Regions from separate parts of the Neptuniibacter sp. QD37_11 genome, predicted to be linked through region 1. Evidence: predicted binding sites of a transcription regulator. Region 1 holds the regulator's gene; the other holds the start of a gene.

Evidence for each region. The regulator FNR, encoded in region 1, switches genes on or off when oxygen is low (the NO sensors DNR and NnrR bind a similar motif). The targets are predictions, from matches to a motif close to TTGATNTANATCAA.
Region 2: the regulator FNR is predicted to act here: its motif matches at 11,290-11,303, upstream of ACMXYT_RS05535 (YdcH family protein).

Annotation. Positions count from the first base shown of each region.
Region 1 covers NZ_CP180552.1:2,339,528-2,355,324, forward strand. The annotation lists gene ACMXYT_RS10770 (heavy metal translocating P-type ATPase) at 1-601, shown strand, start outside; gene ccoS (cbb3-type cytochrome oxidase assembly protein CcoS) at 634-828, shown strand; gene ACMXYT_RS10780 (sulfite exporter TauE/SafE family protein) at 821-1,486, shown strand; gene hemN (oxygen-independent coproporphyrinogen III oxidase) at 1,530-2,918, shown strand; gene fnr (fumarate/nitrate reduction transcriptional regulator Fnr) at 2,990-3,784, shown strand; gene ACMXYT_RS10795 (adenine phosphoribosyltransferase) at 3,948-4,490, shown strand; gene rdgC (recombination-associated protein RdgC) at 4,668-5,582, shown strand; gene ACMXYT_RS10805 (hypothetical protein) at 5,681-6,166, shown strand; gene ACMXYT_RS10810 (pseudoazurin) at 6,278-6,724, shown strand; gene ACMXYT_RS10815 (rhodanese-like domain-containing protein) at 6,768-7,409, opposite strand; gene ACMXYT_RS10820 (DUF3087 family protein) at 7,498-8,007, opposite strand; gene queE (7-carboxy-7-deazaguanine synthase) at 8,141-8,773, shown strand; gene ACMXYT_RS10830 (cation diffusion facilitator family transporter) at 9,402-10,574, shown strand; gene ACMXYT_RS10835 (YigZ family protein) at 10,571-11,188, shown strand; gene ACMXYT_RS10840 (GGDEF domain-containing protein) at 11,596-12,624, shown strand; gene modA (molybdate ABC transporter substrate-binding protein) at 13,008-13,775, shown strand; gene modB (molybdate ABC transporter permease subunit) at 13,779-14,477, shown strand; gene modC (molybdenum ABC transporter ATP-binding protein ModC) at 14,470-15,555, shown strand; gene ACMXYT_RS10860 (HD-GYP domain-containing protein) at 15,637-15,797, shown strand, end outside.
Region 2 covers NZ_CP180552.1:1,236,729-1,252,525, reverse strand. The annotation lists gene ACMXYT_RS05590 (diguanylate cyclase domain-containing protein) at 138-1,769, shown strand; gene ACMXYT_RS05585 (hypothetical protein) at 1,945-2,376, opposite strand; gene ACMXYT_RS05580 (DUF4435 domain-containing protein) at 2,447-3,367, opposite strand; gene ACMXYT_RS05575 (AAA family ATPase) at 3,376-4,701, opposite strand; gene ACMXYT_RS05570 (hypothetical protein) at 4,920-5,063, opposite strand; gene ACMXYT_RS05565 (hypothetical protein) at 5,437-5,838, opposite strand; gene ACMXYT_RS05560 (DUF2141 domain-containing protein) at 5,847-6,464, opposite strand; gene ACMXYT_RS05555 (aromatic ring-hydroxylating oxygenase subunit alpha) at 6,481-7,629, opposite strand; gene ACMXYT_RS05550 (TetR/AcrR family transcriptional regulator) at 7,718-8,278, shown strand; gene ACMXYT_RS05545 (glycine zipper 2TM domain-containing protein) at 8,369-8,827, opposite strand; gene ACMXYT_RS05540 (ABC transporter ATP-binding protein) at 9,078-10,856, opposite strand; gene ACMXYT_RS05535 (YdcH family protein) at 10,983-11,219, opposite strand; gene ACMXYT_RS05530 (methylated-DNA--[protein]-cysteine S-methyltransferase) at 11,350-11,814, shown strand; gene ACMXYT_RS05525 (methyl-accepting chemotaxis protein) at 11,889-13,445, opposite strand; gene ACMXYT_RS05520 (BolA family protein) at 13,617-13,934, opposite strand; gene ACMXYT_RS05515 (DUF3422 family protein) at 13,931-15,283, opposite strand; gene ACMXYT_RS05510 (hypothetical protein) at 15,314-15,679, opposite strand.

The DNA of each region.
Region 1 (15,797 bases):
CCGTGAAGCGAAACAGACAATTGAGATCCTTCACTCGATGGGGCTTAACTGTCAGATGCTGACGGGCGATAACTCTTCAGCGGTAGCGGAAGTAGCAAGCCAACTAGGGATAGATACCACTATCTCTGGCGTATCACCTGCAGAGAAGCTTGCTCATGTTAATAAGCTGCAAGAAGATGGTGCACATGTAATTATGGTAGGTGACGGTATTAACGACATCCCTGTACTTGCAGGCGCTCAAACGTCTATCGCTATGGGCGGCGCTTCTGATCTTGCTAAAACCAATGCGGATGGCGTACTGATCAGCCACGATCTATTGCGTCTGGCTGATGGTATTTTGCTCGCGAGAAAGACTCAAAGAATCATTAAGCAGAACCTAGCTTGGTCACTTTGCTATAACCTAAGCGCTTTACCATTAGCGGCCTTTGGCTTCATTGCTCCCTATATGGCAGCGATCGGTATGTCGGCAAGTTCATTGGTCGTAGTCGGTAATGCGATGCGCCTGAACAAATTAACCCGAGGTTCTGTCCATTCCCATGACAGAGATCAGGGTACTCAGTCGGCTAAGCCTGACGCGGTTATGCAAAATCAGGTAGAATAAGCACATTTGAAAATTAGGGTTATGTAGTTTCAATGGATATAATTTTCCTGCTGATCCCCATTGCCATCTTGTTAATTGGCTTTGCTATCTGGGCTTTCTTCTGGAACGTTAACAACGGCCAGTACGACGATCTAGACAGCCCTGCACATAGCATTCTCTATGATGATGACGAAGATCTGATTCCGGATGATGCAAAAGTAAAACCGACTGACAAAGGCAATGACTGAAGCACTTGTCATACCTACAGCATTCTTATTAGGTTTGCTTGGCGGTACGCATTGTCTAGGTATGTGCGGTGGCATAGCTGCCACCGTTTCCCTTAGCTCCCCTAAGGGAGGTCAGGGCTTCCTACTTTTACTCGGCTATAACTCTGGGCGCATTATTAGCTATGCAACTGCAGGCGCCATTTTAGGTAGCCTGAGTTGGTTATTAACCGATCCTATACTACAACTCGTACTTCGCAGCTTTGCCGGATTGATGCTTATTTTCATGGGCCTCTACATTGCCCAGTGGTGGAAAGGTTTAACTCACCTAGAAAAAGCAGGCGGTGTACTGTGGAAACAGATTAGTCCCGCTGCGAGTAAGCTTCTACCGGTTAGAAATATCGGACAAGCAATCATGCTGGGTGGCCTATGGGGTTGGCTGCCATGCGGTTTGGTTTATAGCACTTTAATTTGGGCTTCAGCAGCATCCGACTGGCTAACCAGCGCACAATTGATGGCGGCATTTGGCGTAGGCACTTTGCCTGCCATGCTGTTAACCGGTGTACTGGCCCAACAAGTTAAACAAATTCTTCAGAAGCGTCTGACCCAACATATCTCGGGCGCAATCATTATTGGAATGGGCTTATACAGCATCCCTTGGATGGGAATATTCCAACAATAACTGAGCACTTTTCGCAAGAAACTGATTACAGAGGAAGACAAACGTGGATAACAATCTGATTAAATGGGATCTGGACTTGATCAAACGATACGACCTATCGGGTCCTCGTTATACATCCTACCCTACTGCTGTTCAGTTTGACCCAGAGTTGTCTCCTAGTGATCTAGTAACAACCGGACAAAACTCTGCGGACATCAATGATCCACTTTCGCTGTATGTTCACATCCCATTCTGTGCGCATGTTTGCTACTACTGCGCATGTAATAAAGTGATCACGCGCAACCGCAAAAAAGCACAGCCTTATCTGGATACACTTTATAAAGAGATGGCTCAGCTATCTAAGTGGTACAGCAATGACCGCAAAGTAACTCAGCTACATTGGGGGGGCGGTACTCCAACATTCATTAGCCACGAGCAGATGGTCGAGCTAATGGCTGAAATGCGCAAAAACTTTAACCTTCTTGATGACGATAGCGGTGATTACTCCATCGAAATTGATCCTCGTGAAGCAAGCCTAGAAACAATCAAAGTCCTACGAGAGATCGGTTTTAACCGTATCAGTCTAGGTCTACAGGATATCGATCCAAAAGTTCAGGAAGCAGTAAACCGCGTTCAGTCAGTAGAACAAACAGCAACAATTCTAGAAGAAGCTCGCAGATTAGGTTTCCGTTCCCTGAACCTAGATTTGATCTACGGACTTCCTTACCAAACATTCGAAGGTTTTAACGCAACACTCGATACTGTGATCGAAATGAATCCAGATCGTCTTTCAGTATTCAACTACGCTCATCTTCCAGACCGTTTCCGTCCGCAGCGTCATATTCAGGAAGAAACACTGCCTAGCCCAGAGACTAAGCTTGCGATTCTAGAATCCACCATTAATAAGCTGCTTGATGCAGGTTATGTTTATATAGGTATGGACCACTTTGCTAAGCCTGATGATGAGCTAGCCATTGCTCAGCGCACAGGTAAATTACATCGTAATTTCCAAGGCTATACGACTCATTCAGAGTGCGACCTTGTCGCTATGGGCGTTTCGTCAATTAGCCAAATCGGCTCTGTTTATTATCAAAATGAGCATGACATGCCTTATTACAGTGCTGCAGTAGATAGTAACGCTCATGCAATTAAGCGCGGTGTAAGCCTGACGCAAGATGACATCATCCGTCGTCATGTAATCACACAGCTAATCTGCCACTTTGAGCTAGACAAAACAGCGGTTGAATCAAAATTTGATATTGCTTTCGACGACTATTTCGCAACTTCCATTGCTGAGCTAGAAGCATTTACTAAAGATGGCTTAATCAGCATGAATGCAAATGAGATTGTAGTCTCTCCTGCTGGTCGCCTATTGATTCGTCGTATATGTATGGCATTTGATGCATATATACCAAAAGATCAGAGTTCACAGCGTTTCTCGAAGATTATTTAACTTTCCGTATTTACGGAAATATTACATAATCAGTGGGTAGCCATTCGATATAACCACGACAGGATCGCACTATGAGTGATAACAAGGCAACTGATGGAAAACTACGTAGTCTACAGCAGGTAAGCTGCAACACTTGTAGTCTGAGCTCTTTGTGTCTGCCCGTATCTCTGGATATGACAGAGATGGAACGCCTGGACAACATTATCGACAAAAGCCGCCCACTGAAAAAAGGCGAGCATCTTTTCCACCAAGGCGAAGAATTTGCGAGTGTTTATGCCATCCGCGTCGGCACAGTAAAAACTTACACAATCACAAATGAAGGTGAAGAGCAGATCACCGGGTTCTACTTCCCAGGTGAACTGGTTGGTATGAGCGGTTTTGATAACAACGAATACCCTGTATCTGCAAAAATCCTCGAAACAACTACGGTTTGTGAAATTCCGTTCGAGCGTTTGGACGAACTTTCCGGTCAGTTACCTGAATTACGCCGCCAACTGCTGCGTACGATGAGTAAAGAGATCCGTGAAGAGCAACAGATGATGCTGCTCCTATCGAAGAAGAATGCTGAAGAACGTGTTGCAACATTCCTTGTGAAATTATCGATGCGTTTTAAAGCACGTGGTTATTCTGAAACAAGTTTCCGTTTATCGATGTCGCGTAACGAGATCGGTAACTATCTAGGCCTTGCAGTTGAAACCGTAAGTCGAATTTTTACCCGCTTCCAGAAGTCCGAACTATTACAAGTTGAAGGTAAAGAGGTTCATATCCAGGATCTGGATAAACTTTACGAACTATCTGGCGAGTGTCCAGCTAAGGACGCTGAAGAGCCTGTAACTGCTCAATGTGGCAAAGGCACTTGCAGTTAGCCCCTACACATAAAAAAGCACCGATCGCTTTCGCAACCGGTGCTTATTTAGTCGCACAATTAAGTAGCCATCTCAATGTGTAACCCAACGCATTTATTAAAGCTTTTGCTGCGTAATAAAACATTGAGCTGTGTCAAAACCTGCTGTTTCTAAGGAGTTCTTCATGTCATATGACGAATGTTATGTGAAATCCGTAATTCGTACGATCCCAGACTGGCCGGAGCCAGGCGTTCAATTCCGCGATATCACTCCACTATTTAAAGATCCTAAAGCGCTTCGCATGATCTCTGATGCATTTATCCAGCGCTATATCGACAGTGACATCACGCATATTGCGAGTATTGATGCTCGTGGTTTTTTGATCAGCTCCATCATGTCTTACCACCTGAACATTCCTTTGGTACTCGTCCGTAAAAAAGGCAAACTACCGGGTGAAACCATTCATCAGGAATACCAGCTTGAATACGGTACTGCAGCTGTAGAGATGCAGACTGATGCTGTGAAGGAAGGCGATCGCGTTTTGGTATTTGATGACCTGATTGCTACAGGTGGCACTATCTTAGCAGCGTGCAGTCTCATCAAAGAACTTGGTGCGGAAGTGTCAGAAGCAGCAGCACTAATCGATCTGCCAGACCTACAAGGTTCTAGCAAAATCCAAGATGCAGGTGTACCAGTACATACCCTTCTTGCTTACGCTGGCATCTAATTAAAACCTGACGGCAGCCCAATCTAATCGCTGCCGTCAGTTTTATCCCTTTCTTACTTATCCCGCTAGCTAATTCTTCACCTCTCTTTTATTTCAGCCAATTGCAGATTTTCTCTTCCATCGCGTACAAATCTTGCCTACCATGCTCTGCCAATTTTTTCGTTTTCTGGAGCTGCTATGTGGTTTAAAAATGTAATTTTCTATCGCCTAACTGAAGCGTTTGAATACACTCAAGAGCAGCTGCAAGAAAAACTTATCGAACACGCTTTTCATCCATGTAAAAGCCAAGAACTTAGCCGTTATGGCTGGGTATCGCCATGTCACTTATTAGATGATGTTCACGCGCATCAGGTACACGGTATGTTTATGGTGGCTGCACGCAAGGAAGAAAAGATCCTTCCCGGCGCCGTTATTAAAGACGCCGTTGGCGAAAAAGTTGCGGTCATCGAACATGAACAAGCACGCAAAGTGTACAAGAAAGAACGCGACCAACTGAAAGATGAAGTGATTCTTGATCTATTGCCTCGTGCCTTCAGTAAATTCCAGCAGACCACCGCTCTGATCAACCCTGCAGCTGGCTGGATTGCAGTAGATGCTTCTAGCCATAAACGCGCAGAAGAGCTACTAAGTCATCTTCGTGGCACATTAGGCAGTCTGCCAATCACACTGCCTGATGTAAACCAATCACCTTCTGCCGTTATGTCACATTGGTTGGAGCAACACGACAGCATCCCACAAGGCTTTGAAGTACTAGATGAATGTGAGCTACGTGATAACGTTTTAGAAGGCGGCGTAATTCGAATCAAAGGCCAACAACTAGAAGATGAAGAGTTTGTTGCTCACCTAGAAGCAGGCAAGCGTGTAGTTAAGCTCGCTCTAGAATGGGATGAGCAACTCAAGATTACTCTGCAAGAAGATCTGTCTATCAAACGTCTAAAACTGAGCGAACAGCTACAGGAGAAAATGGCCGACGAAGCAGCGGAAGACGAAATCGCTCAATTCGATGCCGATATGGTTCAAATGGGTCTAGAGTTCAGCAAGCTATTCCCTGCTCTAATTGAAGCCTTTGGCGGCGAAGCACAACGCCCTTAATTATTAACTGACTGTCCAAGCTTAATTTATAACTCGGCGCGACAAGTGGTAAGGTTATAAATTAAGCTTTCATCTCCAATATGGGCAGGGCAGACCAGATGGATTACGCACCGGAATACACAAAGCGCGAGAAGATAAAGCTCATAATCCTGTTTATGGGATTAGGCGCTGTTCTCATAGCCGCTGGCGAGCTTTGGCTATTCCCATCTATCACCCGACTTGCAGAACAGCCTCACTGTTACAGTCTGTTTGGCCTAAACGGGGCTGATTATCTTTGGCACCTTTTACTGATTGGAATACCTATTTCGATCTTCCTAATCCTTGCCATAACGATGCTCCCCATGGCTTTCAAAGGGTTAATACAAGCGCAATTCCCACCTAAGGGCTACAAAGTTTTTAAACCGACACCGATTCGCAAAGGGATGAGAGGGCAGTTGATGGCTGGCTTCCTAGTGTTCGTAATTGCTTCTCCCCTGCTTATCGCAATATATGGAGCTAATCAGTTGGATAAGATGCCTGAAATAGAGGCTCCTAAAAAATCTAAAGATCTTTGCCCAGCCATCATAAAACCGTCTAGTCATTAAGCACGTATACACCTTTGATTTTTATACTTCTAAGTAATAATGTTTCACAACACCCACAAATGATTTAATAATCATTATTATTTTCATTACCAGATAGAGAGAATACATACGATGAATATTAAAACTTTAAGCGCGGGCCTAGCTCTAGCTGTATGTGCCAATTTTGCTAATGCTGCTGATCATACAGTCATGATGAAAAATTCAGGTCCTGACGGCTCCATGGTTTTTGAGCCTGCCATTTTAAATGTAGAAGTAGGTGATACCGTTACATTCCAACCTACAGATCCAGGTCACAACTCTGAATCAATCAGCAGCCTAATCCCTGCGGGTTCGACAGGCTGGAAAGGAAAAATGATGAAAGAAGTTTCTTTCACCGTCGATAAGGAAGGCGTGTACGTATACAAATGCCGTCCACACGCGATGATGGCAATGGTGGGGGTCGTTGTAGCAGGTAAACCAACAAACCTAGAAGAAGTAAAAACCAATGCGGCTGAGCTAAGCGCTACGTTTGTGATGAATAAGGATCGCTTAACTAACTACCTAAACCAAATTAAATAGACACCTTATTCTCAGATAGTAGGGGGTACAATAAAACTCCCTACTATTCCAGATAATAATCCCCTACCGTAGTCAGCCCTAAGCTTGTCCAAGCTTGCATACCACCTCGATAGTAATTCAACTTTTCCTCAGGGTAATCTAGCTCTAGTAACGCCCATATAAAGGTAGGCGTCTGTCCACACCAATAGCCGTTACAAAAAGCAGCAAGTGTTTTTGCCCGACTGAAATCCCAAACGCCATCTTTGTTGATTGCTCCCAACTCTTCCAACGTATCGGAAATAGTTTCAGGATCTTTTAACAAGGTGTATGGAATATTGGTGCTGCCCGGTATGGTCAGTCGGTAATGCCAGCCCTCAGTGCGAGTATCGACAATTAAAGTAGAGCTATCTGTTTGAGCTTGTTGTAGATACTCAATAAATTCCCTCTCGCCAATGGTTTCCACTTCATAAGGTTCGAATGGAAACATAGGTTGCGGTGTGCCACGAGAGGTCGTTAGATAAAGCTCATGGATAGTATTATCAGACTCTTGGTTGCGCTTAATCTCAACAGACTCACCTTCATGCTCAACCACAAAAGAGAAAAGTTCTGGGGTAATCATCACCCTCTTACTCTGCTCAGCAACGAGATACGGCGAAAACAAGAAAACCATCCATACCAGAATAGATCGCTTAAATTGACTAAGCATCGTAAAACCTCAACTCTTGATATCAGACACAAAAAAGGAGCCTTAGGCTCCTTAGTAATATCAATTTTTCGCAAAAATAAATAGCGCGTTATTTCATATCCAACAGCATATCGATCGAATATTTAGATGCATCAGGGTCTAAGGACAGCTTCTCACATTCAACCAAAAACTTATTTTCACGCTCTTTACTGTCGCTATAGCCGAATTCGTTACCATCTAAGCTTTGCAGTTGCAGCGTAGCTTTATGATAGAAAGCGAGAACAATCGCCGCCGTTGTATCACCTTCTTTCAGACGCTCTTCCCAACGATGGCGATGGTTTTGAATCTTAAGCGCCTGTTTCTTAAGGTTCCAGCCGTACCGAAGCTCATCAAAATACGGCTTTTTAGCCACTTGGGTAAAGATAATAATGGAGATAGCTAAGCCAATTAGCACCCCAGTTAGGTTCACCATCATATTCTCGCCTTCAGCATTACCATAGTAATGACGTAATACGGCGCTCAACCCTAAACCTATTACAGCAAAAATCAGACTAAAAACGATACCTACCTTGCGCTGCTTTTGCTTATAAACAACTTTATCAATTTCTCTAAGTTCCACGAATGTACCCTATAACACTAGTTAACCTGTAGATTACCTTACAGGCTTAATATGAACCGAATTAACTTGCAGTCAAAATCTGCCAGTGTAGACTTATCGCCTCGATTTTAAAGGCCCTTTCTACCACAATCTGATGTATTCCGTAAAAGAGATTTTCTATAGCTTGCAAGGTGAAGGTGCGCAAAGTGGACGCGCATCAATTTTTTGTCGTTTTTCTGGCTGTAATCTTTGGTCAGGACGCGAGCAAGACCGTGAAAAAGCTATCTGCGATTTTTGCGATACTGACTTTATCGGTACCGATGGCCAGAACGGTGGCAAGTTCGCTACCGCAGCTGAACTTTGCCAGTTCCTCAAAAGCTTCTGGCCCGAGCGGAACAATGAAAAGCCTTACATCATCTTCACGGGTGGTGAACCTGCGCTACAACTTGATCAAATTTTGGTGGATGAATGCCACGCGAACGGTTTTGAACTTGCCATCGAAACCAATGGTACGAAGCCACTACCCGATAATATCGATTGGATCTGTGTGAGCCCTAAAGCCGATGCCGAAGTAATTATCACCCAAGGTGATGAACTTAAATTGGTTTACCCGCAACCGCTAGCGCAGCCTGACCAGTTCGAACAACTTAGTTTCGCGCACTTCTACCTACAGCCAATGGACGGCCCTGCACGTTCAATCTACACAAAAGAAGTGATCGACTATTGCTTAGCCCATCCACAATGGAAGCTAAGCTTACAGAACCATAAAGTGCTAGGCATAGACTAATCCTCTAAAACTGAATGCTAATTTTCGAATTTAATACCTTAATACGGTTAGATTCATTCAAGCCAATTTGAATCGATGCAAAAACAATTTTCTAGACCAAAGTCTATACCCATTAATAAGCGCTCAATAGCGCCTTTGAATGTGGAAAAACAAAACTCCCTTAAAATATAGGGCCTTGCAACGGCTACTCACATTAGCTGTGGATAACTTTGTGAATTAAGACTTTAAAACGTCATGAAACGCCCATAAATCAAGGCAACCCAATAAACTGGTTATTTTTTAACCAGCTTGTTTTTACCTCTTAGAAATCAATATGTTACATAAGTCAACATAACAATATTAATTTTTATTGTTGTTTGTAGCACCTATTTAGTGCGCCTGTTTGCCCCACAGTGAACAACCTTTTTCTGTAATTAAACAGAACACCGGCTACAGCCTAGTAATTACGGTAACCATCAAGGCAAATTCAAACAAGGTAATTGCACCAAATATGGACTGAGCCAGATCTATAGCTCAGTAAAATTATCCCTATCTTCAAGATATGGATTATCCAAACTAGATCAAATTTTTTAAGCTCTAACCTGCTAGGCTTTACAACAATAATCTAAACCGAGTTTATATAGTCGTTATGCAAAGAACAGAACAGGAAAATAAAGCAGCAAACAAAGTGACCTGGATCGGCGCTGCAGTAAACGCCGTACTTGGTTTACTTAAGATCATTTTTGGACTGCTCTTTCATTCAGCCGCCCTAGTCGCAGACGGTATCCATTCCCTATCTGATCTTATTACCGATGTGATGGTCGTACTGATATTAAAAATATCGGCTAAAGGTCCCGATGAAGATCACCCTTGGGGTCATGGGCATTTTGAAGCCTTAGGAACCGTAATTCTTGGCAGTATATTAATTGCTGTCGCTGGTGCTATGGCTTACGACAGTACATTAAACCTAATTGAAGCCTCCGAACTGCTTCTTCCCGAATGGCCAGTTTTAGTAATTGCAGCACTATCCATCGCGGCCAAAGAGTGGATCTATCGTTATACACTGCAGATAGGTAAACAGATCGATTCAGCGCTCTTGATTGCTAACGCATGGCATAGCCGCACCGATGCCCTCTCATCAATTGTCGTATTTATTGGTGTCGCCGGCGCTATGGCTGGTTTTATTTGGTTAGATGCTGTCGCTGCAATGATTGTCGCGGCCATGGTCGCAAAGATCGGTTGGGATTTAAGTTGGAGCAATCTAAAACAGCTACTCGGAACATCCATCCCAAAAGAAGATATCAACCGTTACAAAGAACAGATCCTATCGATAGAAGGCATTATAAATGTCCATAGTTTCAAAACCCGAACTATGGGTAATAAGCATGTCATGGAACTTCATATTCAAGTTGCGCCTCACTTAAGCGCCTCTGAAGGACATTATATTGGCAACAAAGCTTGCCAGCGCCTGCAAGATAATCAGGAGATAGGGCATATCATTTTCCACATCGATACTTATGATGATGAAGACCTCGATATTGATGCACCGGAAACAGAATTGCCTTCAAGGGGGCAAATCACCTTATCAATAGATCATTTTTTTAACTCAATTAGCCAAGAAGCAGTGCCATATAAGCTCTCACTTTATTATTATGGCCGCCATATTGATTTAGAAATATTACTAAACCTTGAGCAACTCCAGTTTCTTCGCCAGAACGGTCACGACGAGGCGACTCTGGTTGATGGACTAAAAATAGAATTAACTAAAACTGGAACTCCATGGCTTGGGACAATCTACCTAGCAGGCGGCATTAAGCAATGACAGAGTTTTACCCTCAAAAGCCCTACCACAGTCACGAAATTGAGATAAAACACAGCCGCTTTATTACCCATGTCGCCCACACACCTGATTTAGAGTGTGCCCGAAACTTTATCGCTGAGATTCAACAGCAACATCCAAAAGCCAACCATAATTGCTGGGCATATATTGCAGGTACACGCAGTTTTCTTCAGTGTTGGAACAGTAGTGACGATGGCGAACCTAAAGGCACTGCAGGTAAGCCAATGCTGAACGTACTGGAACACAGCGACCTATGCGAAATCACAGTCGTAGTAACTCGCTATTTTGGCGGAATTAAACTGGGTGCAGGAGGACTTGTTAGGGCGTATAGCCAAGCTGTACAGGAAGCACTCAAAGTTTTACCGACAGAGGAACGCATTCCTCTATTTCCATTCGACCTCTATCTCCCCCATCACTTAGTAGGGGATATAGAGCAGTTATTAAATCAAGATCAGATTACTATTCTTGATCGCCACTGGAGTGAAGAACTGCACATTCAAGGGGAAGCCAGTGCAACCGCATTAGATCAGCTTAAGCAACGGCTGACTTCGTTTAAGCATTTAACCCGTTACAAAGACGCTGATAGCCGATGGTAAGCTGTAGATCCTTATTGTGTACGCCAATCACTTTGCTCAAATTATTCAATTTGATATCAACGGTTCCAGTTACGAATCTAGCTCGAGCATTCCCCTTTTTAAACTTTGTTTATATATCAGCCACTTAGTACTCAATACCAGAGTACATAGGCAATCCCCACCAATAGAAAAAAGAAATAAATTTAAATTTGCCGCAGAATTTCTTGAAGATTTAATAACCTCTGCCGATACTACTTTCAAAGGAATTAGGCCTCAGTAAGGGATTTTTTCTTCCTCAGCGGTTCCCAAATTCAAACAGTTGTTTTAAAGTTACTGAGTTGCCGATCAAAATATGAATTGTATTGATTATCATTTACAATCATGTATGTAGTAGCGTTCGTTCAACCAGATAAAGCGATAGGGGAAGTATGAAGTTCGCTGAAAATAACAATCAAGCTGCCGAGTATCTTCGCCAGGCAGTGCCATTAATGGTTAAGCACAATATACCGCCAAACCCGCTTAATTATGCTCTGTGGTATACCTACGTAAGTGATCGTGTACCTGAGCTAAATGTGCAACTTGATAAGACCCTAACGACATACGGAACGTGTCCTACTATGCTCAGCGAACAGTTGTTCCGCGAGCATATGATCAAAGATGATATTAATGGTGCTGAGGATATTCAGGCCAATCTGATCAGCCTTATTAACGACCTTCATGAGCATGCAGGTAATGCTGCAGAGAAAACTGAAGATTTCAGTAATGTTCTTGAAGAAAGCTTAGAAGCACTCCACCAGCAAGAAGATGGTGAAGCTAGCCTACCAATTGAATCCATTATTCATGCTCTTTCTGACCATACGAAATCGGTTAGCGAAACAGCTCGTCTATTTCAAGAAAGAATGAATGAAGCACAAGCTGAGATTCAATCGCTAAAAGAAGAGCTAAACAAGACCCGTCAAGACGCAAGAGTTGACCCACTCACGAACTTATTCAACCGCCGCGCATTTGATGCAGAGATAAGTCAATTAGTGGGTGTGAATGATCAAAGTTTAGTGCACTCCTTTATTCTTGTTGATATAGATCACTTTAAACGCTTTAACGACACTTACGGTCACCTCATGGGCGATAAAGTGTTGCAGTATGTTGGTAAACTACTAAAAGAAGTTTGCCCAGAGCCAATGTTGCCAGTTCGCTTTGGTGGTGAAGAGTTTGCAGTATTAATGCCTCAAACCGATAAAGAAACTGCGGCTGAGCTTGCTGAACAAGTACGCCAAAAAATTCAAGCGATCCGAATTAAGCAGAAAAAGTCTGGTGAAATTATCAGCTCTATTACTGCATCATTTGGTGTTTCCCAACTTACCGTTGGCGAAACCTCTGAGCAACTGATTGAACGTACCGATAAAGCGCTTTACCAAGCAAAAGATAGCGGCCGTAACCAGGTTGTTATCTCCTCGTAAGATTTGAGTACACCTCATTCGCTGGAAAAAAGGTAAGTAGGAGCTACGTTGTAGCTCCGAAACCCCCAGCCTCTAAATTATCTTCCAATCCATCATTCTGCATTTTGATTCACTAATTTTTAGCTGTTTATCCGATAATTCAGCTGCAAAAGCTAAAATCAATGACCGTTCAAAAGTATTTTAGCCTTATGCACAATTAGAAAAATAGCAATCAAAATCAAATTTCTACATAAGCTTGGTAAATTAAGATTAAACAAAACTCCATATATATAAATCAGTCATTTTAAAATTGTATAATTTCATACCTTCGCTTTATCTCAGCCCCGCAGTTGTATAGCATATTCCCCATCTTCCTAAGCTTGGTTAGTCTTGGATACGCCTTAATGAAGTCTAAGGTTTTATTTTTCTTATCTTGTTTTTACTTCACATCAGTTCAAGCAGAAGACAGAATTCACATTTTTGCAGCTACTTCTCTAACAGCACCATTAGAAGAGCTGTCCGTCAATTTCAGAGATAAATACCAGCACCTTCCAGCATTGACCTTTGCTTCTTCCTCGGTACTGGCAAGACAAATTACTCAAGGCGCCCCTGCTCATCTGTATATTGCAGCCAATAAACGCTGGATGGATTATGTTGAACAACAAGGCTCAATCCAGCCAAGCACTCGGCAGGCTCTAATCAGCAACAGGCTTGTTATTGTTGGAAACAAAGATCACGTAATTGCTCCGTTCCAATTCTCCGAAACAATTAAAATTGATCATCTGATTGATAAACATTCACGCATTGCTATTGGCGATACTAACCACGTCCCTGTGGGTATCTATGCCAAAGAGGCTCTGAAATCTGCGAACCTCTGGCAAGAGTGGCAAAGCTATTTTGCCCCCACTAACAGCGCGCGTTCAGCACTGGCTTTGACTGAACGAGGTGAGACACCGATGGGAATTCACTACAAATCCGACATTGTAGATAAACCTCAACTCAACATCTTGAGTGAGATCCCAGAGGTAATGCACAGCCCAATAGTCTATGAGATTGCTAAAATTAAGGGTAAAGATAATGCTAGCATCTCATTATTTTATGAATTTCTATTTAGCGAAGAGGCAAGCAAAGTTTTTAAACGTTACGGTTTCAAAACGCTGCAAGAAAACTAATCCATGTTCATAACAGAATACGAGTGGGCCGCCCTATTACTGAGTTTAAAAGTATCACTCACTTCTGTTCTGTTTAGCTTACCCGTTGCTATTGGCGTTGCTTGGATACTTGCTCGGAAAAAATTCCCGGGTAAGACCTTATTAGATGGTATTGTTCATCTGCCCTTAGTACTGCCGCCTGTCGTTATTGGTTATCTCTTACTAATTGGTTTTGGCCGCCAAGGCTGGCTTGGCAAACCACTTTATGAACTGACAGGACTAAGTTTCAGCTTTAGTTGGCAAGGTGCAGCATTGGCCGCTGCCGTCGTTGCATTCCCGTTGATGGTGAGAGCTATAAGGCAAGGCTTCGAAGCAGTTAATCCGAAGCTTGAATATGCAGCCAGAACCTTAGGTTCCTCACCCATTAAAGTCTTTTTTACCATCACGCTGCCATTAACACTGCCCGGCATTTTAACGGGAATCATTCTGGGGTTTGCCCGTTCGCTGGGTGAGTTTGGGGCCACAATCACGTTTGTATCCAATATCCCCGAAATTACACGAACGATCCCTCTGGCAATGTACTCCTTTATTGAAACGCCAGGGGCGGAAGTCCAAGCGGCTCGATTATGTGCCATCGCTATATTCATCGCCCTAGCATCCCTCTTAGCTTCTGAATGGCTAACTAGAAAAGCGAAACAGAAACTAGGGGGATCGCATGCTTAAAGTTGCCTTAGACACCCAATTGGGTGATCTCAATATGGAATGTGACTTTGAACTGCCTCGCAGCGGTGTGACCGTCATTTTTGGGCGATCAGGCGCGGGAAAAACCAGTCTGATTAACTATATATCGGGCTTACTTAAACCCCATAAAGGCCGTATTTCCTTAAACGGGCGTGACCTTACCAATACTGAAACCAAACGTTTCCTTCCACCTGAGAAGCGAAGTATCGGCTATGTATTCCAAGAAGCCCTCCTATTCCCGCACTACAGTGTTCAAGGCAATCTACAGTACGGTTCGGAATACACTCCAGAAGATGAGAAATTCCAAAGCGTAGTTGAGATGCTGGATATTCAAGCGCTACTGCGACGCTTGCCTAACACCTTGTCTGGCGGTGAGAAGCAGCGTGTTGCAATCGGGCGTGCCCTGCTTTCCGATCCAGGCTTACTGTTGATGGATGAACCTTTAGCCTCACTCGATCTACCACGTAAGAAAGAGCTATTACCCTACTTGGCAAAACTAGCGAAAGAGGTCGAGTTACCCATTCTGTATGTCACTCATAGCCTAGAAGAGATTATCCAGCTAGCTGATTACTTGGTTTTGCTAGAACAAGGGAAGATTCTGCAGTTTGGTAACGTTGAAGAGGTTTGGTCGTCGGAACAGATGCGTCCGTGGCTATCCGGTGATACCCGCAGCTCTCTATTCAACGCTACCCTAGACCATCATCACCCTAAGCATGCAATGTCTTGCTTGAACATATCCCACAGTACTCAGCTGTGGATGCGAGCCTTAGATATACCTCCAGGTACGGCCTTACGTGTACGTATTAAAGCTAACGATGTGTCTTTATCTAAAGAGCAACCCCAGCAAACCAGTATTCGTAACATACTACCCGCTACAATCATGCAGATTGATGAAGAGTCGTCGCATCAGATAGAGGTGGTACTCAATATAGGAGGCTGCAAGCTATGGTCACATATAACTTGTTGGGCGTTAACGGAACTTAATCTCAAGGTTGGGGACAAAGTATATGCTCAAATCAAAGGTATTAGCGTAACCCAAGAAGATTGGTCTGGACTGTGACGGATTAATTTTTAACGCTCACTCAATATTACGACGTGATGTTAATTTTATTGTCTTATCAATTTCGTGTTTAATGGACTGATGACTACAACAAAGCGCACCATAATCCACTACTTGATCGCAATGACGCTGTTCTCCATCTATGGCGTTCAGGTATGTCCGTTCTTAGATTCTCTAACCACCGCGCAACTGCTCTTGCCCATATTAGTGACGTTTATTATACAGGGCAGCCTTAGATACCT
Region 2 (15,797 bases), 1.1 Mb from region 1:
GTTTAATTTAAACGTATGTTTTATTCTTTTACCCTTACTTAAGACATTACGAATATTTTATTCGTAGCCGCCCCTAAAAAGGCTTTTGAACGATATTGCTCGCTCAATAGAAGTTTGATCAAAATGCCAAGGTCAGTATGAACGAACAACAGAACGATCCTTCTAAGCTACACCCACAAACAGAGCTATCTATGCTTGATCAACTCAGCGATATGATTGCCATCGTTGATCAAAACAATACGTTTGTGGCGGTAAACAAAGGCTACGAAAACTTTTTTGGTATTCATAAAGATGCATTTATCGGCAAAACCGTTGCCGAAGTTCATGGCACCAAAGCCTACGAACAGCAGATCAAAAGTGCGCTCGAACAAGCCTTTATGGGAAAAAAACATAAAGTTCGCATCAACCAGACCTCTATCTGCCAACAGCTGCATACCTTTGAAGGCAAGTTCACCTCCTACTCTGGTTCACTGATCACGGATCTAGGTGCGATGGTGGTGTTACATGACATCACCGATCTTATCGAAGCCCAGCAAGAGCTAGAGCGCGAGCAAGAGCTGCTGCACACCATTATCAACGCAGTTCCTGATTTTATCTTTGCCAAAAGCCCTGAAGGGGTTTATCAACTGTGCAACAAAAGCTTTGAAGAGTTTCTGGATACGCCCGCCGAAGATATCTTGGGCCGCACCGATTATGAGCTGATGTCGAAAACCTCAGCCGAATACATTGCCAATAAAGATAAAGAGGTAAGAGAAACGCTAGAAGCACAACGCTGCGACGAATGGGTTTCCTACAAAGATGGTCGTCGCCGCTTATTGGATATGTACAAACTGCCGCTGAAAGAGAGCAACTCAACAGAGACGGGTGTCCTGGGCATAGGCCGTAATGTTACCTTTGAGCGCGAAGCCGAGCAGAACCTACTCCTCGCCTCCTTAGTGTTTGATGCCACCCCAGATCCTTGCATCATTCTATCCGACGAAGGCGAGATCATATCCAGCAACGAAGCTGCACAAACTCAATTCCCTCAACTGAAAGATAAAACGCAAAGCCTACAACTGAGCGAACTGCTATACAGCCCAGAACGTAACGCTATCGATCTGGACAAACTAACCGAATCCAATGGCAGTTGGTGCGGCGAGATCTGCAGTCACGATCACAGAACCTATTTCGCCACCCTGAACGCGGTTCAAGGCCAATCGGTACAAGCCAATAAATTTGTACTGATCGTACGTGACGAAAAAACCCATAGCGCTATGGCAGACAACCTGCTGACCAAAGCCTATCAAGATCCACTCACCGATCTACCCAACCGCCGTCTCTTCTACTCCCGCCTCGAAAGCGCAATTTCCCGAGCAGAAAGGCAACTGAGCCAACTGGCGGTTATCTATATCGACCTAGATAAGTTCAAACCGGTAAACGACCAATACGGCCACGCCACCGGCGATAAAGTCCTACGCGAAGTCGCTAAACGCTTAAAACACTGCTTCCGCTCCACCGATACCATTGCCCGCATCGGCGGCGATGAGTTTGTGGCCCTGATTGATATCGAAAAGCGCGAACAAGCGATATTAGTTGCAGAGAAATGCCTAAACAGCCTTGTAGCCCCGTTTGATCTAAAGCCGGCGCAACATATTATTGAGGCTAGTATCGGGATTAGCATCTTCCCAGAAGATGCAGGCAGTGCAGAGATATTGATACAGCGTGCAGATAAAGCGATGTATCAGGCAAAGCATTCAGCTGATACATCGGTTTGTTATTTTTCGGAGTGAGGCGGGTTTAAGGGCTTTCGCCGCTAAATACAGGAAGAATACTGCAAAGATCAGCTGTGGTTACTTGTTAAGTATTTCACCAGCCGATAACCACCAATAATTAAAGGGCTCTGACCCCATTAATTGCCAATCTTCCTTGAGCTGTAACGCCCCTTAATCAAAGGACTCCCCCCCTTTAACTATTTTGATTTGATTCTAAGTTGGATTCTTTTGGCAATGATTCAAGACCGTTAGTTTTTAATTTTTTGAACTTATTAGATACATTTATAACATCAGATCTGTTGTTTACTTCGTAAGATAGCTCGTCTCTTAGATTCTTTGCATCGTTATGTAAATTCAAATAAACATATGACTTTTCGTTGAATTTAAAAGCGTTCTGTAACGCGATTAAAAACGTAGTAAATATACCTAAACTTCCTGCTAAAACTGAGTTTTCTGTAGATACCAACCCAAAATAACCAGTAAAAGAACTACTAACCAAACCTAAACAAAGTAAAAAAACATGGAATCTATTATTGAATTTATACTTTTTCTTTGACCATTTCAAAAACTCCTCAATTCTGGAATTCAGGTGTTTAGCTTGATCATCTTTTTCAACTAAGTGCATTGTCTCTCCTTGCACCTAACGCTTGGTTCAGGTGCGCCTTAGGCGCCACCTAAACCACTTGTTAGATCTCCTATGCTGTAATTCTATTCCTGCAGTTACTTAGGAATAATCCCAAGCAATCAGGAGTGTTAGCGTACTGAGATAACTCAGAAACTACATTCGTTTTGGCTAGACTAAGTTTCGGTTTTATCTTAAGACCTTCAAAGTAGCCAATTTTTCTCCTCGCCATCTCAAAAAGATTAACAAGGTACAACCTGAAAAATTCAAGCCTATATTTACCTCTACAAGAACTCTTCAGTTCTGAAGCTTGTATAACAGCGGCACATGTTTTCAGAAGGTCTTGACATAATTTATGCTCAATTGAGAAGATAGAATCTAAATGGTTGATAGAGTATTTTTTCTCGACAACTCCTTCATGATAGGAAATGAATTTTTCCACATCATGATTATTCAGGTTGAGTTTGACACTACAATCATTTTCTTTCACTCTTGCCATGATCCAAGCATTTAAATCAATTAACTTATTATCGCATTCTGACTCAAAACCCTGATAAGATTTTATTATTACCTCTATCGTCTCATTATGCCTGAAGTCGCAAAGACCTAACTCATCAGTAAGTACACGCTTAAGAACATTGTAGTCGGCATATAAATTTTCAATAGAATAGCATGGGGTACAGTATAGGTTGATATCCTCTTGTTTTTCATCAAAGTCTTTATCTATGAAATAGAGTATTTTGGCTCCTTTAATGGAACTGTTTTTCTCAACATTCTTCTTTAAAGTTAATACTTTATCTTTACCCTTGCATGACAAATTTTTTCTCTTAAAATCACCAAAGTGTTGATCAATACGGGATCCATAGTATTTTGCATCTTCACCTTCAAATACACACACTAAAGTTGAGTCAAAACAGTCAATTTTTTTTATTAACTTTAATAGGTCAACAGAAGAAGACTGACGCTTCTTCCGCATCATTTCAGCACGATCCATCACTAAATTTAACCTTCCCTTGTTACTTCAATAATTCCAGTTTTATCATCTAACTCATTTTCAAAAATGAAGGGGGAATGAGTTGCTGCAACGAGGAATTTACACTTTCTTGATGCAATCATGTCTGGCAATAATGTTTCTTGCCATTCTATGGATAGGGAAAGTTCTGGCTCATCAAAAATCACGATATAATCTTGAGCTTTATTCAAGTAAAGTTTTGAAAACAAAGAAATCAACTGTTTCTCACCTGAAGATAAATTTTCTAGTTCAACGGTGTTTTTAGTTTTTTTGTTAACAACTTTAATGTCTACACTATTTTCGTCGTAACTGAATTTTTTGTTTACCAGATATTTGTTTGCAATCTCAACAAATTTCTTAATTGAGTCATCAGTTTCTTTCTGTTCAAGATAAACATCAATCAAATTACTCAATACAAAGACTAATGGGTGGTAACGGTCTCTTTTAATTTCTCCGTTATTTATTAACTTTAATATTCGTTCTTTAGTTGTTCCAGTAATGCTATCTCCAATTCGTTCAAGAACGATTTTAAGTTCTTCTGTCTTTTCAATCTTAGCAAATTCTTTTTCTGTGGCTTTATAGTCTGAGGTCAACTGCGTAAGCATCTTACCATTAAGGTTCGTATATAAAGTAACAGCAGATTCTTTTAGTTCATTTTTGATTTTATTAAATCTTAATTTCACATCATCCATTCCAAACTGAATGAGCTGGTCTTTTGATCTAAAATCATCCTCCAAATAACCTAGATTACCTATCGCTTCTTCAACTCTCCTATATGTTGGCAAGTAAAGAATTGTACCGTTAACATTTCTTTGAACGGTTTCTTTAATTTCATCACTAACCGTTGTTGCTTTTTCTTCATTAATGACTTTATCAGCAACATAAGAAAGTCGATCATACAGCTCTCTACTATGCCAACTAACCCTTCTCAATACTTTTCTAAAGTTCGCCATATGCTGAACTCTAGAATAAGGTAATCCTTTTACAGTTCTTATTAAGTCAATCAAATCATCAGGAGATAAAGTATTTTGAACTTCTTCAAGTACCGGATGTTCAAGCAACTCTAAATATGTACTAATTCCGAGGTCATCTTTGCTTATTTTAATTAAATCTCCACTTTTAAATCGGAGCTCGATTTTCTCAAAATCAAGTTTGCTTAACTTATGATAGTTCTGAGATAGAATCGCATATAGGGCACCTAGAACAGTTGTTTTGCCTGTTCCGTTATCTCCGATAATGATTTTTATATCATCGTCAAAGTTTAGAATTACATCTTTTTCGCCATGCAATTCGAATATCTTTATGTATTCAATCAAGGTTATTTCCTTTGTATTTGATTGTTGACCCAATGTTGAAAATTTCGCGGCGAGCGTCAGCGAGTCCGGCCACACAATGGCGTTGTGATATTGAGTTTTAAGCTTTTTCTACACCGCGATGCAAAAGATTGTATGCATCCAACGATTGCAATATTGGTAAGCTCAGTTCATTTGGAAACATAAACCAAACAGGGTTGCCAAATGTCTTTGGATAGCCTTTATGATCCCTTCTCCATACCAGCGCATTGAAGGCGCTTGGTTCCATCTTCCCTGATTCCCCACGCTACAGAGAAACCATTAAGATCATTAACAACTTCCAAAACCTCAAAATTAAGAGGATTTATTTCTGTATGTGCTGGCATACATTCTCCATCGTAAGCTGAACATTTGTATATACGGGGATTCGTAAATCTACCCTAACCGCATTTATTGAAAACAGATGTAACGAACTCAAAAGGAAGGAATAAACACGAAATTACAAAGTTTCTTCCATGACAAACCATGCATGCTCTATATCGATTGATAAACGGGACCATAGCCCCCCACGCCTGAATTACATCCACTTGTTTCTTAAGAATTTTTAACTCAGCACTAGATAAAAAGCAACTATCAAATATTTGGGCTTTTAACCCTTAGACAGCAAACCAAGCCAATAAAAAGCCCCTGCTATTTAGTAAGGGCTTTTAGATTAGTTAGTAATACGAGCTATAGCTACACGGCTTAGACCCTATTAACTCAACCAAACACAGCAGTTACCTTTGCAACCACAGCTAGACATAAAGAATAGATATGCTGATTACTCACAAAGAAGAATGCTGCAAACAGCAGCCATAGATGGATAGTAAACCAGAACAGAATTGGGTGCTCTTTACGCTGCAAAACCTCAAGAATATAGGTCTGTCCTGAGCTGATGCCCATAATGGCCCACAACAGCATAAATACGCCCCAGATAATGCCTGTATTTAGCCATAACTCGGTCAGAATCAGTGTTAGACCCAAGAGCGTTTTCCAAGGCCAAACCTTGGCGTTTTTTGGCGTTGGCTGCTGACCTTTCTTAACCTCATCCTTCCCCTTAGCCTCAACGGGACTAGGGGCCGAGGCTTTTACTTTTACGCTTGTTGGTGCTGACGTTCCCATACAAATCCTCAGTGATAAATCAGGCTAATAATTAGTTTTTTATCGCTATCAACATGGAAGGCTGCTTGTCGATAATTCACTACCGCAGTTTTACCGACATTACTTGAGTAGGCATAACCCTCAATCAAAGAGCCAGTTTGATCAAACTGCTGGTTGCTGTTTTCATTATGGAATAGCACCAGTGCATACTCACCGTGAGGTAACTGATTAAAATTCAGCTCTCCAGAAAAACCTTTGGCAGGTATCACCAAAGTGCGGACGGCTTGATCATAACGATTGTTGTTAAACGTATCTGGGTTATCAAACAGCTGAGCGATGATCTGACCTTTATCGTTACGCAAACCTTTAATTAAAGCGGTTAGCGTGATGCCTGTTGCTTTTTGGCTTACCTGTTGGGGTTTAACTTGATCATCTTTGGCCTTTGTCGGAGCGTCCTTTGCTGCTTTTGCCTTTGAAGGAATAGCCTTTGCTGTTTCATCCTTTTTGGAGGGCTGTTTATCAACTTCAGATAGTTCCTTCTTTTCTGATAGAGCAGAAACCGGCTTATCCTTATTCAGATCTATAGCCACCAGCCCGATGGTCATTATTCCGCACACCAGAACCGCATAAATAATGGCACGTATCATGTTTTACCCCTGCTAATTATTTAAACATTCCAGCTTCATCGCTTTCATGGAAAGGGCTGACCTGTGCGCCAAATAAGTGTTTAGCTAAATACTGATGAAAGTCCACGACGATCCGCTCTACTTCCAGCAACGTACCGCCTTTATGGTGCCTAGACCCCATACCGCTTTGCACCAGTTCACAGATATCTTTGTCTTCCTGCAAAAACGCCGCAGCGAACTCACTACTGGCTTTATCACTTTTATCAGGCGCGTGTTCTGCCATCCCTCCGCCATGCACGAAGCAGTGTTCTGGGCCATCTGGAGTAACTGCAATCCAATCAAAAGATTCATAGGTAAGAATGCCGATAAAGCCTGGTGGTAGATAAATCAGTACATAGTGGTTGAGAGGCTCGGGCGTATCACCTGTGAAGAATCGAGATAATGCACTGCGCTGCTCGACAATCTCACCACCGGTCAGACTCCAGTTAGCATCACCGGCAATGTAATAGGCCTTTTTGCTAGGGGTATTTACCTCTAGAGTTTCACGATGAACCATAAACAGGTGATAGCTCTCGATACCGTTTTCAACGGCTAGCTTCCAGTTGCTGTTCCAGTGTTCGCTAGCACCGCCATAGACTTGTGTGAAACGCTCCATTTTGTAGTGTTGTAAATAAGGGTTGATCATGTTCAAACTACTCAGGAGGTCACTCGGGTTATCTGACAGATTGATAAACAGTAAGCCCATCCATTCTTGTAAGGCGTACTTAGGTAACTCATGACGCTGCTTATCTACACATTTGGCGGCATCAAAAGGCATACCTTTTAGCTCGCCGTTATCTGAGTAAGTCCAAGCGTGGTAAGGACAGACGATGTTTTTCTCTATATGACCAAAACCCGCTGATAACAAGGGTGTTCCACGATGGCTACAGTTGTTAGACATAGCGCGGATATGCCTATCTTTACCATGAACCACCGCAACAGATTCACCCGCTAACGTAAAGGCGAAGTAACTGCCAACCTCAGCTAAAATGCCGGTAGCGCAGACAAACACCCATTGCTGATGGAAGATGTTATCTGCTTCCAGTTCGGCAACCTGGCTATCTTTATAAACAGCAAAAGGTAAGCTGCATGCCTCGCCTAGAGGAAGACTGGCTGTTTCCTTATAACGTTCAAATAGCTTTGTCATGGCAAATCTCTTATATAATATGAAACACTCATGTATCATATTAGCAGAGCATTTATGATACAACAATGTCTCATTATGAGAATTTGAAATGACAGATCTACGTATAAAGAAATCACAGCGCGCTTTATTGGATGCCAGCTTTCAAGTATTGCTGCACAACCCGCACGCATCCTTAAGTGAGATAGCAAGCCAAGCGAGTGTTGGACGCGCAACGCTTTACAGGCACTTTCCTACCCGAGAAAGCTTGATTACAGCCATATCTGTCGAATCGTTGGAGATTGTTAAAGAGGCGATGCAACCTATTATCACCAGCGGTAATCAGGGAGAGGCTGCTTTTCGCAAATTGATTGCGGCACTTCTCCCCCTAGCCGATCGTTTCCATTTTCTGCAGATGGTCTGGACGCTGGTAGAGATGGATCAGGAGTTTTTAGATTTGTATGGAAAACAGATGGAGACAGTTAAGCAGTGGATCGAGCAAGGACAACGCCAAGGGGAGATCAATGCCGACCTAACCCCTGAGTGGGTAGTCTCGGTATTAGACAGCCTGCTCTATAGTGCTTCTTGGATGCTGGCACAGGGCGCGATGACTAAAGACGACGTTGAACAACAGCTAGTACATACCTTACTCAAGGGAATTCATCGCTCTTAAAGGAAGTTCATAAATAAAGCTCATAAAAGAAAACTAAAAAAAAGCCCCTGCTATTTAGCAAGGGCTTTTTAGATGAGAGCTAACTTAGGCTTAGTAAGTCACGCGAGCAGTACCTGCACGGGTTAGCACCCTTACACGATCGCCTGCTGCGAAGGCTGGCCCACCGTCCATCTCTTGGACGATAGATACCATATTGCCATTGTCTAAGCGCACAGTGATCTCCTGTCCTTGTGCACGTGTTAGCATCTCTTCTGCTTTTTTACCTGCGACACCACCGGCAACAGCGCCTAATACTGTCGCGATATCTTTACCGCGGCCACCACCAACATTGCTGGCTGCGATGCCACCCACTACAGCACCTGTTGCACCACCTACTACACCACCGGTTCCTTCAATAACTACAGGAATGGCAGATTGCACAACACCGTACTGAACTTGCTGAACTTGGCGTGCTTCACTACGCGAATAGGTTGTACCGCTTAAATTACTTACACAACCACTTAGTGTTAGCGCACATAGCATTGTCACAACAACTGCATACTTACTCATAGGTGTATCCTCTTATCTGATCTTCATATCAGATGATTTGTTCGGGCCAAAATCCCTTTCTACTATCAATTACATTTTAGCAATTAATACCCTGAAACCGTTTTATAGCCTACTCGAGCCTGTCCATGCATCTTTGATTATCCCTATTGACAGCCTTGAGCTTAATTCGATCCACGCCGACCCATAAATATTATTCACTGAGTTTACACCTTGAGCATGTACCAAAGATGAACCAACTCAGCCATAGCGTTTATTGATATTCACCGTAGAGCCTAGAGTAAAGGCCATTACTTTGTAATAACTCTGAATGATTGCCCTGCTCGCAGATCTTGCCATCTTCAAACACATAGACATGATCGGCTTGTTTTACTGCACTTAAACGATGAGCCACGATGATGGTAGTACGATCTTTTAGAAAGCTCTTTAAAGCCTGATGTAAATTCAGCTCGGTCTCTGCATCCAATGCCGAGGTTGCCTCGTCTAGTACGACAACCTTAGGGTCACTTAATAGCATACGAGCGATAGCGATACGTTGGCGCTGTCCTCCGGAGAGCCTTACGCCCTGCCGCCCAACCTGCGTATCCAATTGCTGCTCTAGGGATTCAACAAACGGTTTTAACTGCGCTACATCTAAGGCATTCCAAAGCTCTTCATCTGAATAGCTTTTGCCCATGGTCAGATTGCTACGAATCGAACCGTTAAACAGAGCAGGATGCTGAAGTACAGTTGCGACGTTATCCCGAACACAGGCAAGGCCGATATCTTTGATCGATACACCATCAAAGAACATCTCCCCTTTCTCGATTGGGTATAAGCCCAACAGTCCCTGTACCAAGGTTGATTTACCGCCGCCACTGGCACCGACTAAGGCAATCTTTTGCCCTGCTGGGATATCAACCGAGACGCCTTTGAGTACCTCGACTCCGGTTTCATAACTGAAGTGAATATCTTGTAACTTAACCGCGACGGTCTTCTTACCTTCAAATGGATTAACCTTGGCTGGGTACTGCGGCTCCTCTTTAAAGTCTGCCAAATTGTTAATCCGCTGCAGAGCAGCTTTAGCAGCGTAATAACTGTATTGGATGCCTAGAATCTCTTGCACTGGCGCCATCATAAACCAGAGGTAGCCAAACACAGCCATCATCTCACCGATGGTCAGATCGGAGAAAACCACCATTAGCATTGAAACCGCTCTAAAGAGATCAACGCCGATCATGAACAAGACAAAGCTTAAGCGATTGGCCGCATCGCTTTTCCATTCAAATGCCGTTGAATGATCACGTACGGTTTTGGCTTCTGCGATCAGCCCTTTTAGATAATGTTGTTCGCGATTGCAGGCACGCAGTTGTTGGATATTGTCCAGTGTCTCGGTTAATGCCGATTGAAACACCTCAAATGCTTTATTTTCCTGACCTTTGAGGTGCTTAACCCGCTTGGCAACCATGGTGGTGAAATAGATCACCACCGGATTAAGAAACAAGATAAACAGGGCAAGCTGCCAGTGCATCCACAGCAGAATAATGGCAGTACCTAAGATCGATAGGGATGCAATCAGTAAACGACTGAGCGAACTACCAATAAAGCGATCTACGGTATCTAGATCGGTCACAAAGTGGGATGAAACCGCACCGCTACCAACAGTTTCGTAAGCCGCCATCGAGATTTTTTTAAGCCGCTCTAATAAGCCAACCCGAATCCGATAAGTTACATCTTTGGAGATAATGCTGAATTGGCGCGCCTGCCAAACGTTCATCATCAGGGCGACTAAACGCAAAAACAATGTGACAAACAGAATCACACCGATAAACAGCACCGGCCCATGCCATTCAGGCGGGAACATAGAACCAACAGTTTCAACAATAAACCCAGGTTGATCTAACAGAACTTCATCAACCAACAATGGCATAAACAGTGGTAGCGGAACAGAAACCAAAGCGGCAAAGAAAGCGATAATGTTCGCTTTAATCAGCTCCGTTTTATGCTCGGATGCCACTTTTAAGATATAGCGCCAACTGTAGTAAGGCTTCACAAACTATCCTTTTTACGCAAACTCAGTAATAACTAAATTGTACTCGCTAAATTGTTTTCTGGATTAGAATAATTAAATCAAAAAAAAACCCGCAATATCTGCGGGTTTTCTAATTAGGCTTAGCGATTATGCTTGTAGCATTTTGTAAAGCTTATCTTTTAACTTAAGGCGCTTAAACTTGGCTGCTTCTTCAGTTTGAGTGCATACCGGCTCAACCTCAGATTCCATTCGCTCAACATCTTTTGTCACCTGATGGTACTCATCGAATAAGCGAGCAAAATGTGCATCTTCCATTTTTAGATTGTGAATACGGTCACGGTGCTCTGGAAATTCGTGAATCAAATCATGATGTTCAATAGGCATTTGATGTTCCCCTTAATCGTTCTTTCTTATCTCTTTGACTTCAGTCTCCTCCTCTGATGACCACAAAGCATTGACGGACATCAATACAGGTTCCAAACTATAAAAAAGAATATAAGTGGAGGTTAATATTATGTATGCAGCAATCATGAACACCGCATTAGGCTCTCTGCTTATTAAAGCTAACAACAGTGCTATTACCTCGATTCATTTCCTACAAGATAATGAAACGGTGCCCGAGCTTTTGGGCAACGCGCTCACCAATCAGTGCGTTTCTGAACTAAGCGAATACTTTGCTGGGAAGCGGGTAAGATTTGATGTTCCACTGGCACCTGATGGCACAAAGTTTCAGCAATCCGTGTGGAATGCGTTAAACGAAATCCCTTACGGTAAGACCTGTAGCTATGGTGAAGTCGCTAAGAAAATAGGCAACCCAAAAGCCGCTAGAGCTATAGGGATGGCAAACAACCGCAACCCGATTCCCATTATTATCCCTTGTCATCGAGTATTGGGAAGTAATGGTAATTTAACAGGTTACGCCGGCGGGCTTGAGAATAAGAGCTATCTGTTAAATTTAGAAACTAAAGACCTGATCTAACCCAATCTTATTTAAGACAGAATAAAAGACACAAAAAAGGCTGCAGATGCAGCCTTTTTCAATTCAGATTGAGCTTAAACACTTACACTCTGGACAATCGTTTTAGAAGTATCTGCAAGATCTACAGAAGATCGTTCTGTAGCTTGAGCAGCCAACTGAGCAACTTGCGCCGCTTCCTGAATAGACATGATGTTTTGCTTTAATTCTTCTGCAGCATTACTTTGCTGAGAGGATGCAGCGGCGATCATGGTACTCATATCATCAATGCTACCTACACCCGCCATAATCTCTTGCAGCGCAGAACCCGCTTCACCGGCTTTATCAACACAGCCTTTTGCTGAATCCTGACTTTTCTCCATCATCGACATCGCCTGAGCGGCTTCGCCCTGAAGCTCTGCGATCGTAGTATCGATCTCTTTAGTAGACAGCTGAGTACGTTTAGCGAGCTCTCGTACTTCATCCGCAACAACGGCGAATCCACGCCCCTGCTCACCGGCACGCGCCGCTTCGATTGCGGCGTTCAATGCCAATAGGTTAGTTTGATCGGCTATCTCAGAGATTACTGAGGTCTTACTCGCGATCTCTTCGGTCGCTTTGCGCAAGCTATCAATCTGCTGAGCCGCTTGCTCAACATTTTCTGCTAGGTGATGAATCGCATCGATTGTGCCTTTTACAATCGAGTGACCTTGATCGGCTGTATTGGTCGCTTGTTTAGTTTCTTCGGAAGTGGTTCTTGCATGCTGTGCAACCTCTTCAATAGCAATGGAGAGGCTTTGAATATGCGCTGAAACATCTTCAATTTCTAAGCTCTGACGTTCGATCGCTTGATTGGCCTGACGCGCAATACCGATCGTATCTTCACCTTGTTTATTAAGCTCTTTTGCCGAATAGGTAACACGGGCATTAGCAGAGCGGATTCGTGCCTGATCTACCATTGTTCCTAAATAGATTGAGCCTACTTCACTCACAGAATTAGCGTACATCTCTTCAAGTACTTTTGAATCTAACATACGCTTAGCACGGGACTGTAGGTAGCGTAGAGGGCCCAACCAGTGATAGGACAAGCCTGCACATAATATAAAAGCACCTAGGCCTGCACCCATTGTGATCATCGGTGACCACTGTGTGAAGTAGCCTGCGCCCATAGGAATAAGCACCGCTAACAACAACATAATGATGATCTTGGTCTGAATAGACATATCGTGCATCGAGATACGACGACTGTTGTTATTTAGTCGACTATAAACATCGTTTGCGCGAGAAACTTGACCGGAGGTAGGCACTGTTCGAACAGATTGATAGCCGATGGTTCGGCCGGACTCTACAATCGGAGTCACATAAGCATTTACCCAGTAGTAAGAGCCATCCTTACAACGGTTTTTAACTATACCGATCCAAGGCTTATTCTCTTTTAACTTTGACCAGAGATCGCCAAAAACCGGTGGTGGGACATCAGGATGTCGAACAACGTTATGAGACTGACCAATTAACTCATCCCGAGTAAAACCTGATATATCCACAAAGGCATCGTTTACAAATGTTATCTGCCCTTTTAAATCCGTGGTGGAAATCAGCGGCGTATCGTTACTGAATTTACGCTCAGTATTATTAACGGGTTGGTTATTTTTCATAGCAGCCCCTGTTACATCTCAATGGCTATTTTTTCTTATATTTCATATATCTAACATTAGAATATATAGGGTTATTCTTTTGAGAGATAGTGCTACTTTTAGGGAATTTGATCCAGCTCATCAGACCTTTCAGTCGGTCAAAAATAAAAAAGCGACCGAAGTCGCTTTTTGTTATTTATCAGCTTTAGAGCCACCTAAACATTTCGGTGACGGGGCAACCGCCTGACCTCTGTCGTGCCACTCTTGCTGAGTGAACAAATGCATCGACAAGGCATGAATTGGGTTGTTCATTCGATCGGATAGGAAGCTAAAAATCAGCTGGTGACGCTGTACCTTTCGCTTACCTTCAAAATCATCCGACACAACTGTTACTTTAAAATGTGAGTCAGTTGCAGGGCCAGAATGCATGTGACTCTCGTTTTCAATCACAAGATGCTCAATTGCCAGACCATCTTCTAGACGATTTCTAATTACCGCTTCAATACTCATTTTTTACTCTTTTTACTTTCATCCATTCTTTCCACTTCTTCTGTAGCCATTTTCAAGAAGTGTCGATGGATTTTACGTGTCGTTAATGCAACAGCGCCGATTACAACAGGTACCGAGATACCTAAAATCAGATCTTTGTTCAGATCTACACCAGAGTTATACACGGCATCTAATAGGTATTTAATTAAACCAATAGTGTAGTAACTGATTGCTGCTACGGATAGGCCTTCTACCGTATGTTGCATCATTAATTGAACTTTGGAGCGCTGATCCATAGAAGCCAACAGCTCTTGGTTTTGCGATTGGATCGATAGCTCTACACGCGTGCGCATCATCTCTGCTACACGGTCGATACGACGGGATAGATCTTCAAGACGATTACTGGTCGCGCGACAGGTTTTTACCGCAGGTGTTAAACGACGCGTCATAAACTCGGTAATGGTTAAGTGCCCAGAGACTTCGTCTTCTCGCAGCTCTTCAAGGCGCTTAATAACCAGGTCATGGTAAGCGTAAGTTGCACTGAACCTAAAGGTTGCTCGTGCCCTGCAGTCTTCCACCCAAGATGCCATATCGGTAAGGCGGAACAGCAGTTCCTGCTCATCGATATCGCCACTATGGGCTAGATGATCGGTAATATCAGCCAGCTTTTGGTCCATATCGCCAAGCGTTGGATTGATATCACGCGCAGTCGGCAATGAAAGCAATGCCATCAAACGGTAGGTCTCAATCTCCATGATACGCTGAGTTAATCGACCTAGCTGGCTATCACTCATCTGCTTGTTGTAGATCAGGAAACGACCAAAACCATCACTGTGCATCTGGAAGGTTGTCCACACACGGGCATCGCCATTTTGCGGGCTACTACCCACTAAACGCATACCTTCAAAGAAGCGTTTTACTAGTGGCAGATTCAACTCATGTGTTTGTCGCGCATCTTCTACTGAAACGTGGAAGGCCGACATCACCGTACCAGGGATTTCAGCAAGCCAACCTTCTGGTAGCGGTGTTAGCCCAGTAACTTCAAATGGGTTACCGCCCTGTTCAATGCCTGTATTGATAAAGGTATATGTAGTGAACTCCATGTGCTTCTCACGGCGCACACGTAGATTACCGAAATCCGCGTGGTAACAAAGCTCATCAACTGCGGGTGGCTCAACACCGAAATGCTTAAACAACTCCTGCAGGTGCGCAAACTGCTGTTTGCTCTCTTCAGGATTACACATCACTGCTAAATGGGTAATGCGAGCCGGACTTGGAATAACCTGAAACGGGCGCGAGTGTAATTCACTGTACAAACGCTCCCGCATTGGGTGCATTTTCAGTCCATGAGGGTTAACAATCTGCTCCATAAAATCTCCAAAAGCCCTTAACTAACTCGGCTATACATCTTCCAAATTGGCCATCATTAATGGCTGTTTAGCTAAATCCAACGCCATGATTTGCGGATAGACATCAAACCACTCTTGGAAGTTAGCAAAGCTAATTTCACGCGGCCAATGATCGCCCAACTCATCCCAAGCAGAAAGCTCGCTTTCGAAGATAGACTGCCAATGAGCTTCTAGCGCTTTAGAGAAATCCTCTTCCGTGCTGACTTCATCGACCAGATAAACGGTGCCTTCCCTACGCTGCTCGTCTAGAGTTAAGCACTGGTGTAAACCGTCGGCATCTACATCTAAACTATTAGTCCAGTCTGCAAATGGCTGTCGCGGTAAAACAACAAATGCTGAACGGTTAAGCAACTTCATGGTTCTTATCCTTAGCTTTGGTTATACTCGGGCTATAAATTATTAGACCCATCATAACAGTTGATTGATCACCTGATAGGGGTAAAGAGATGAAGTTTACCCTCTGTTGAGGTAGCTT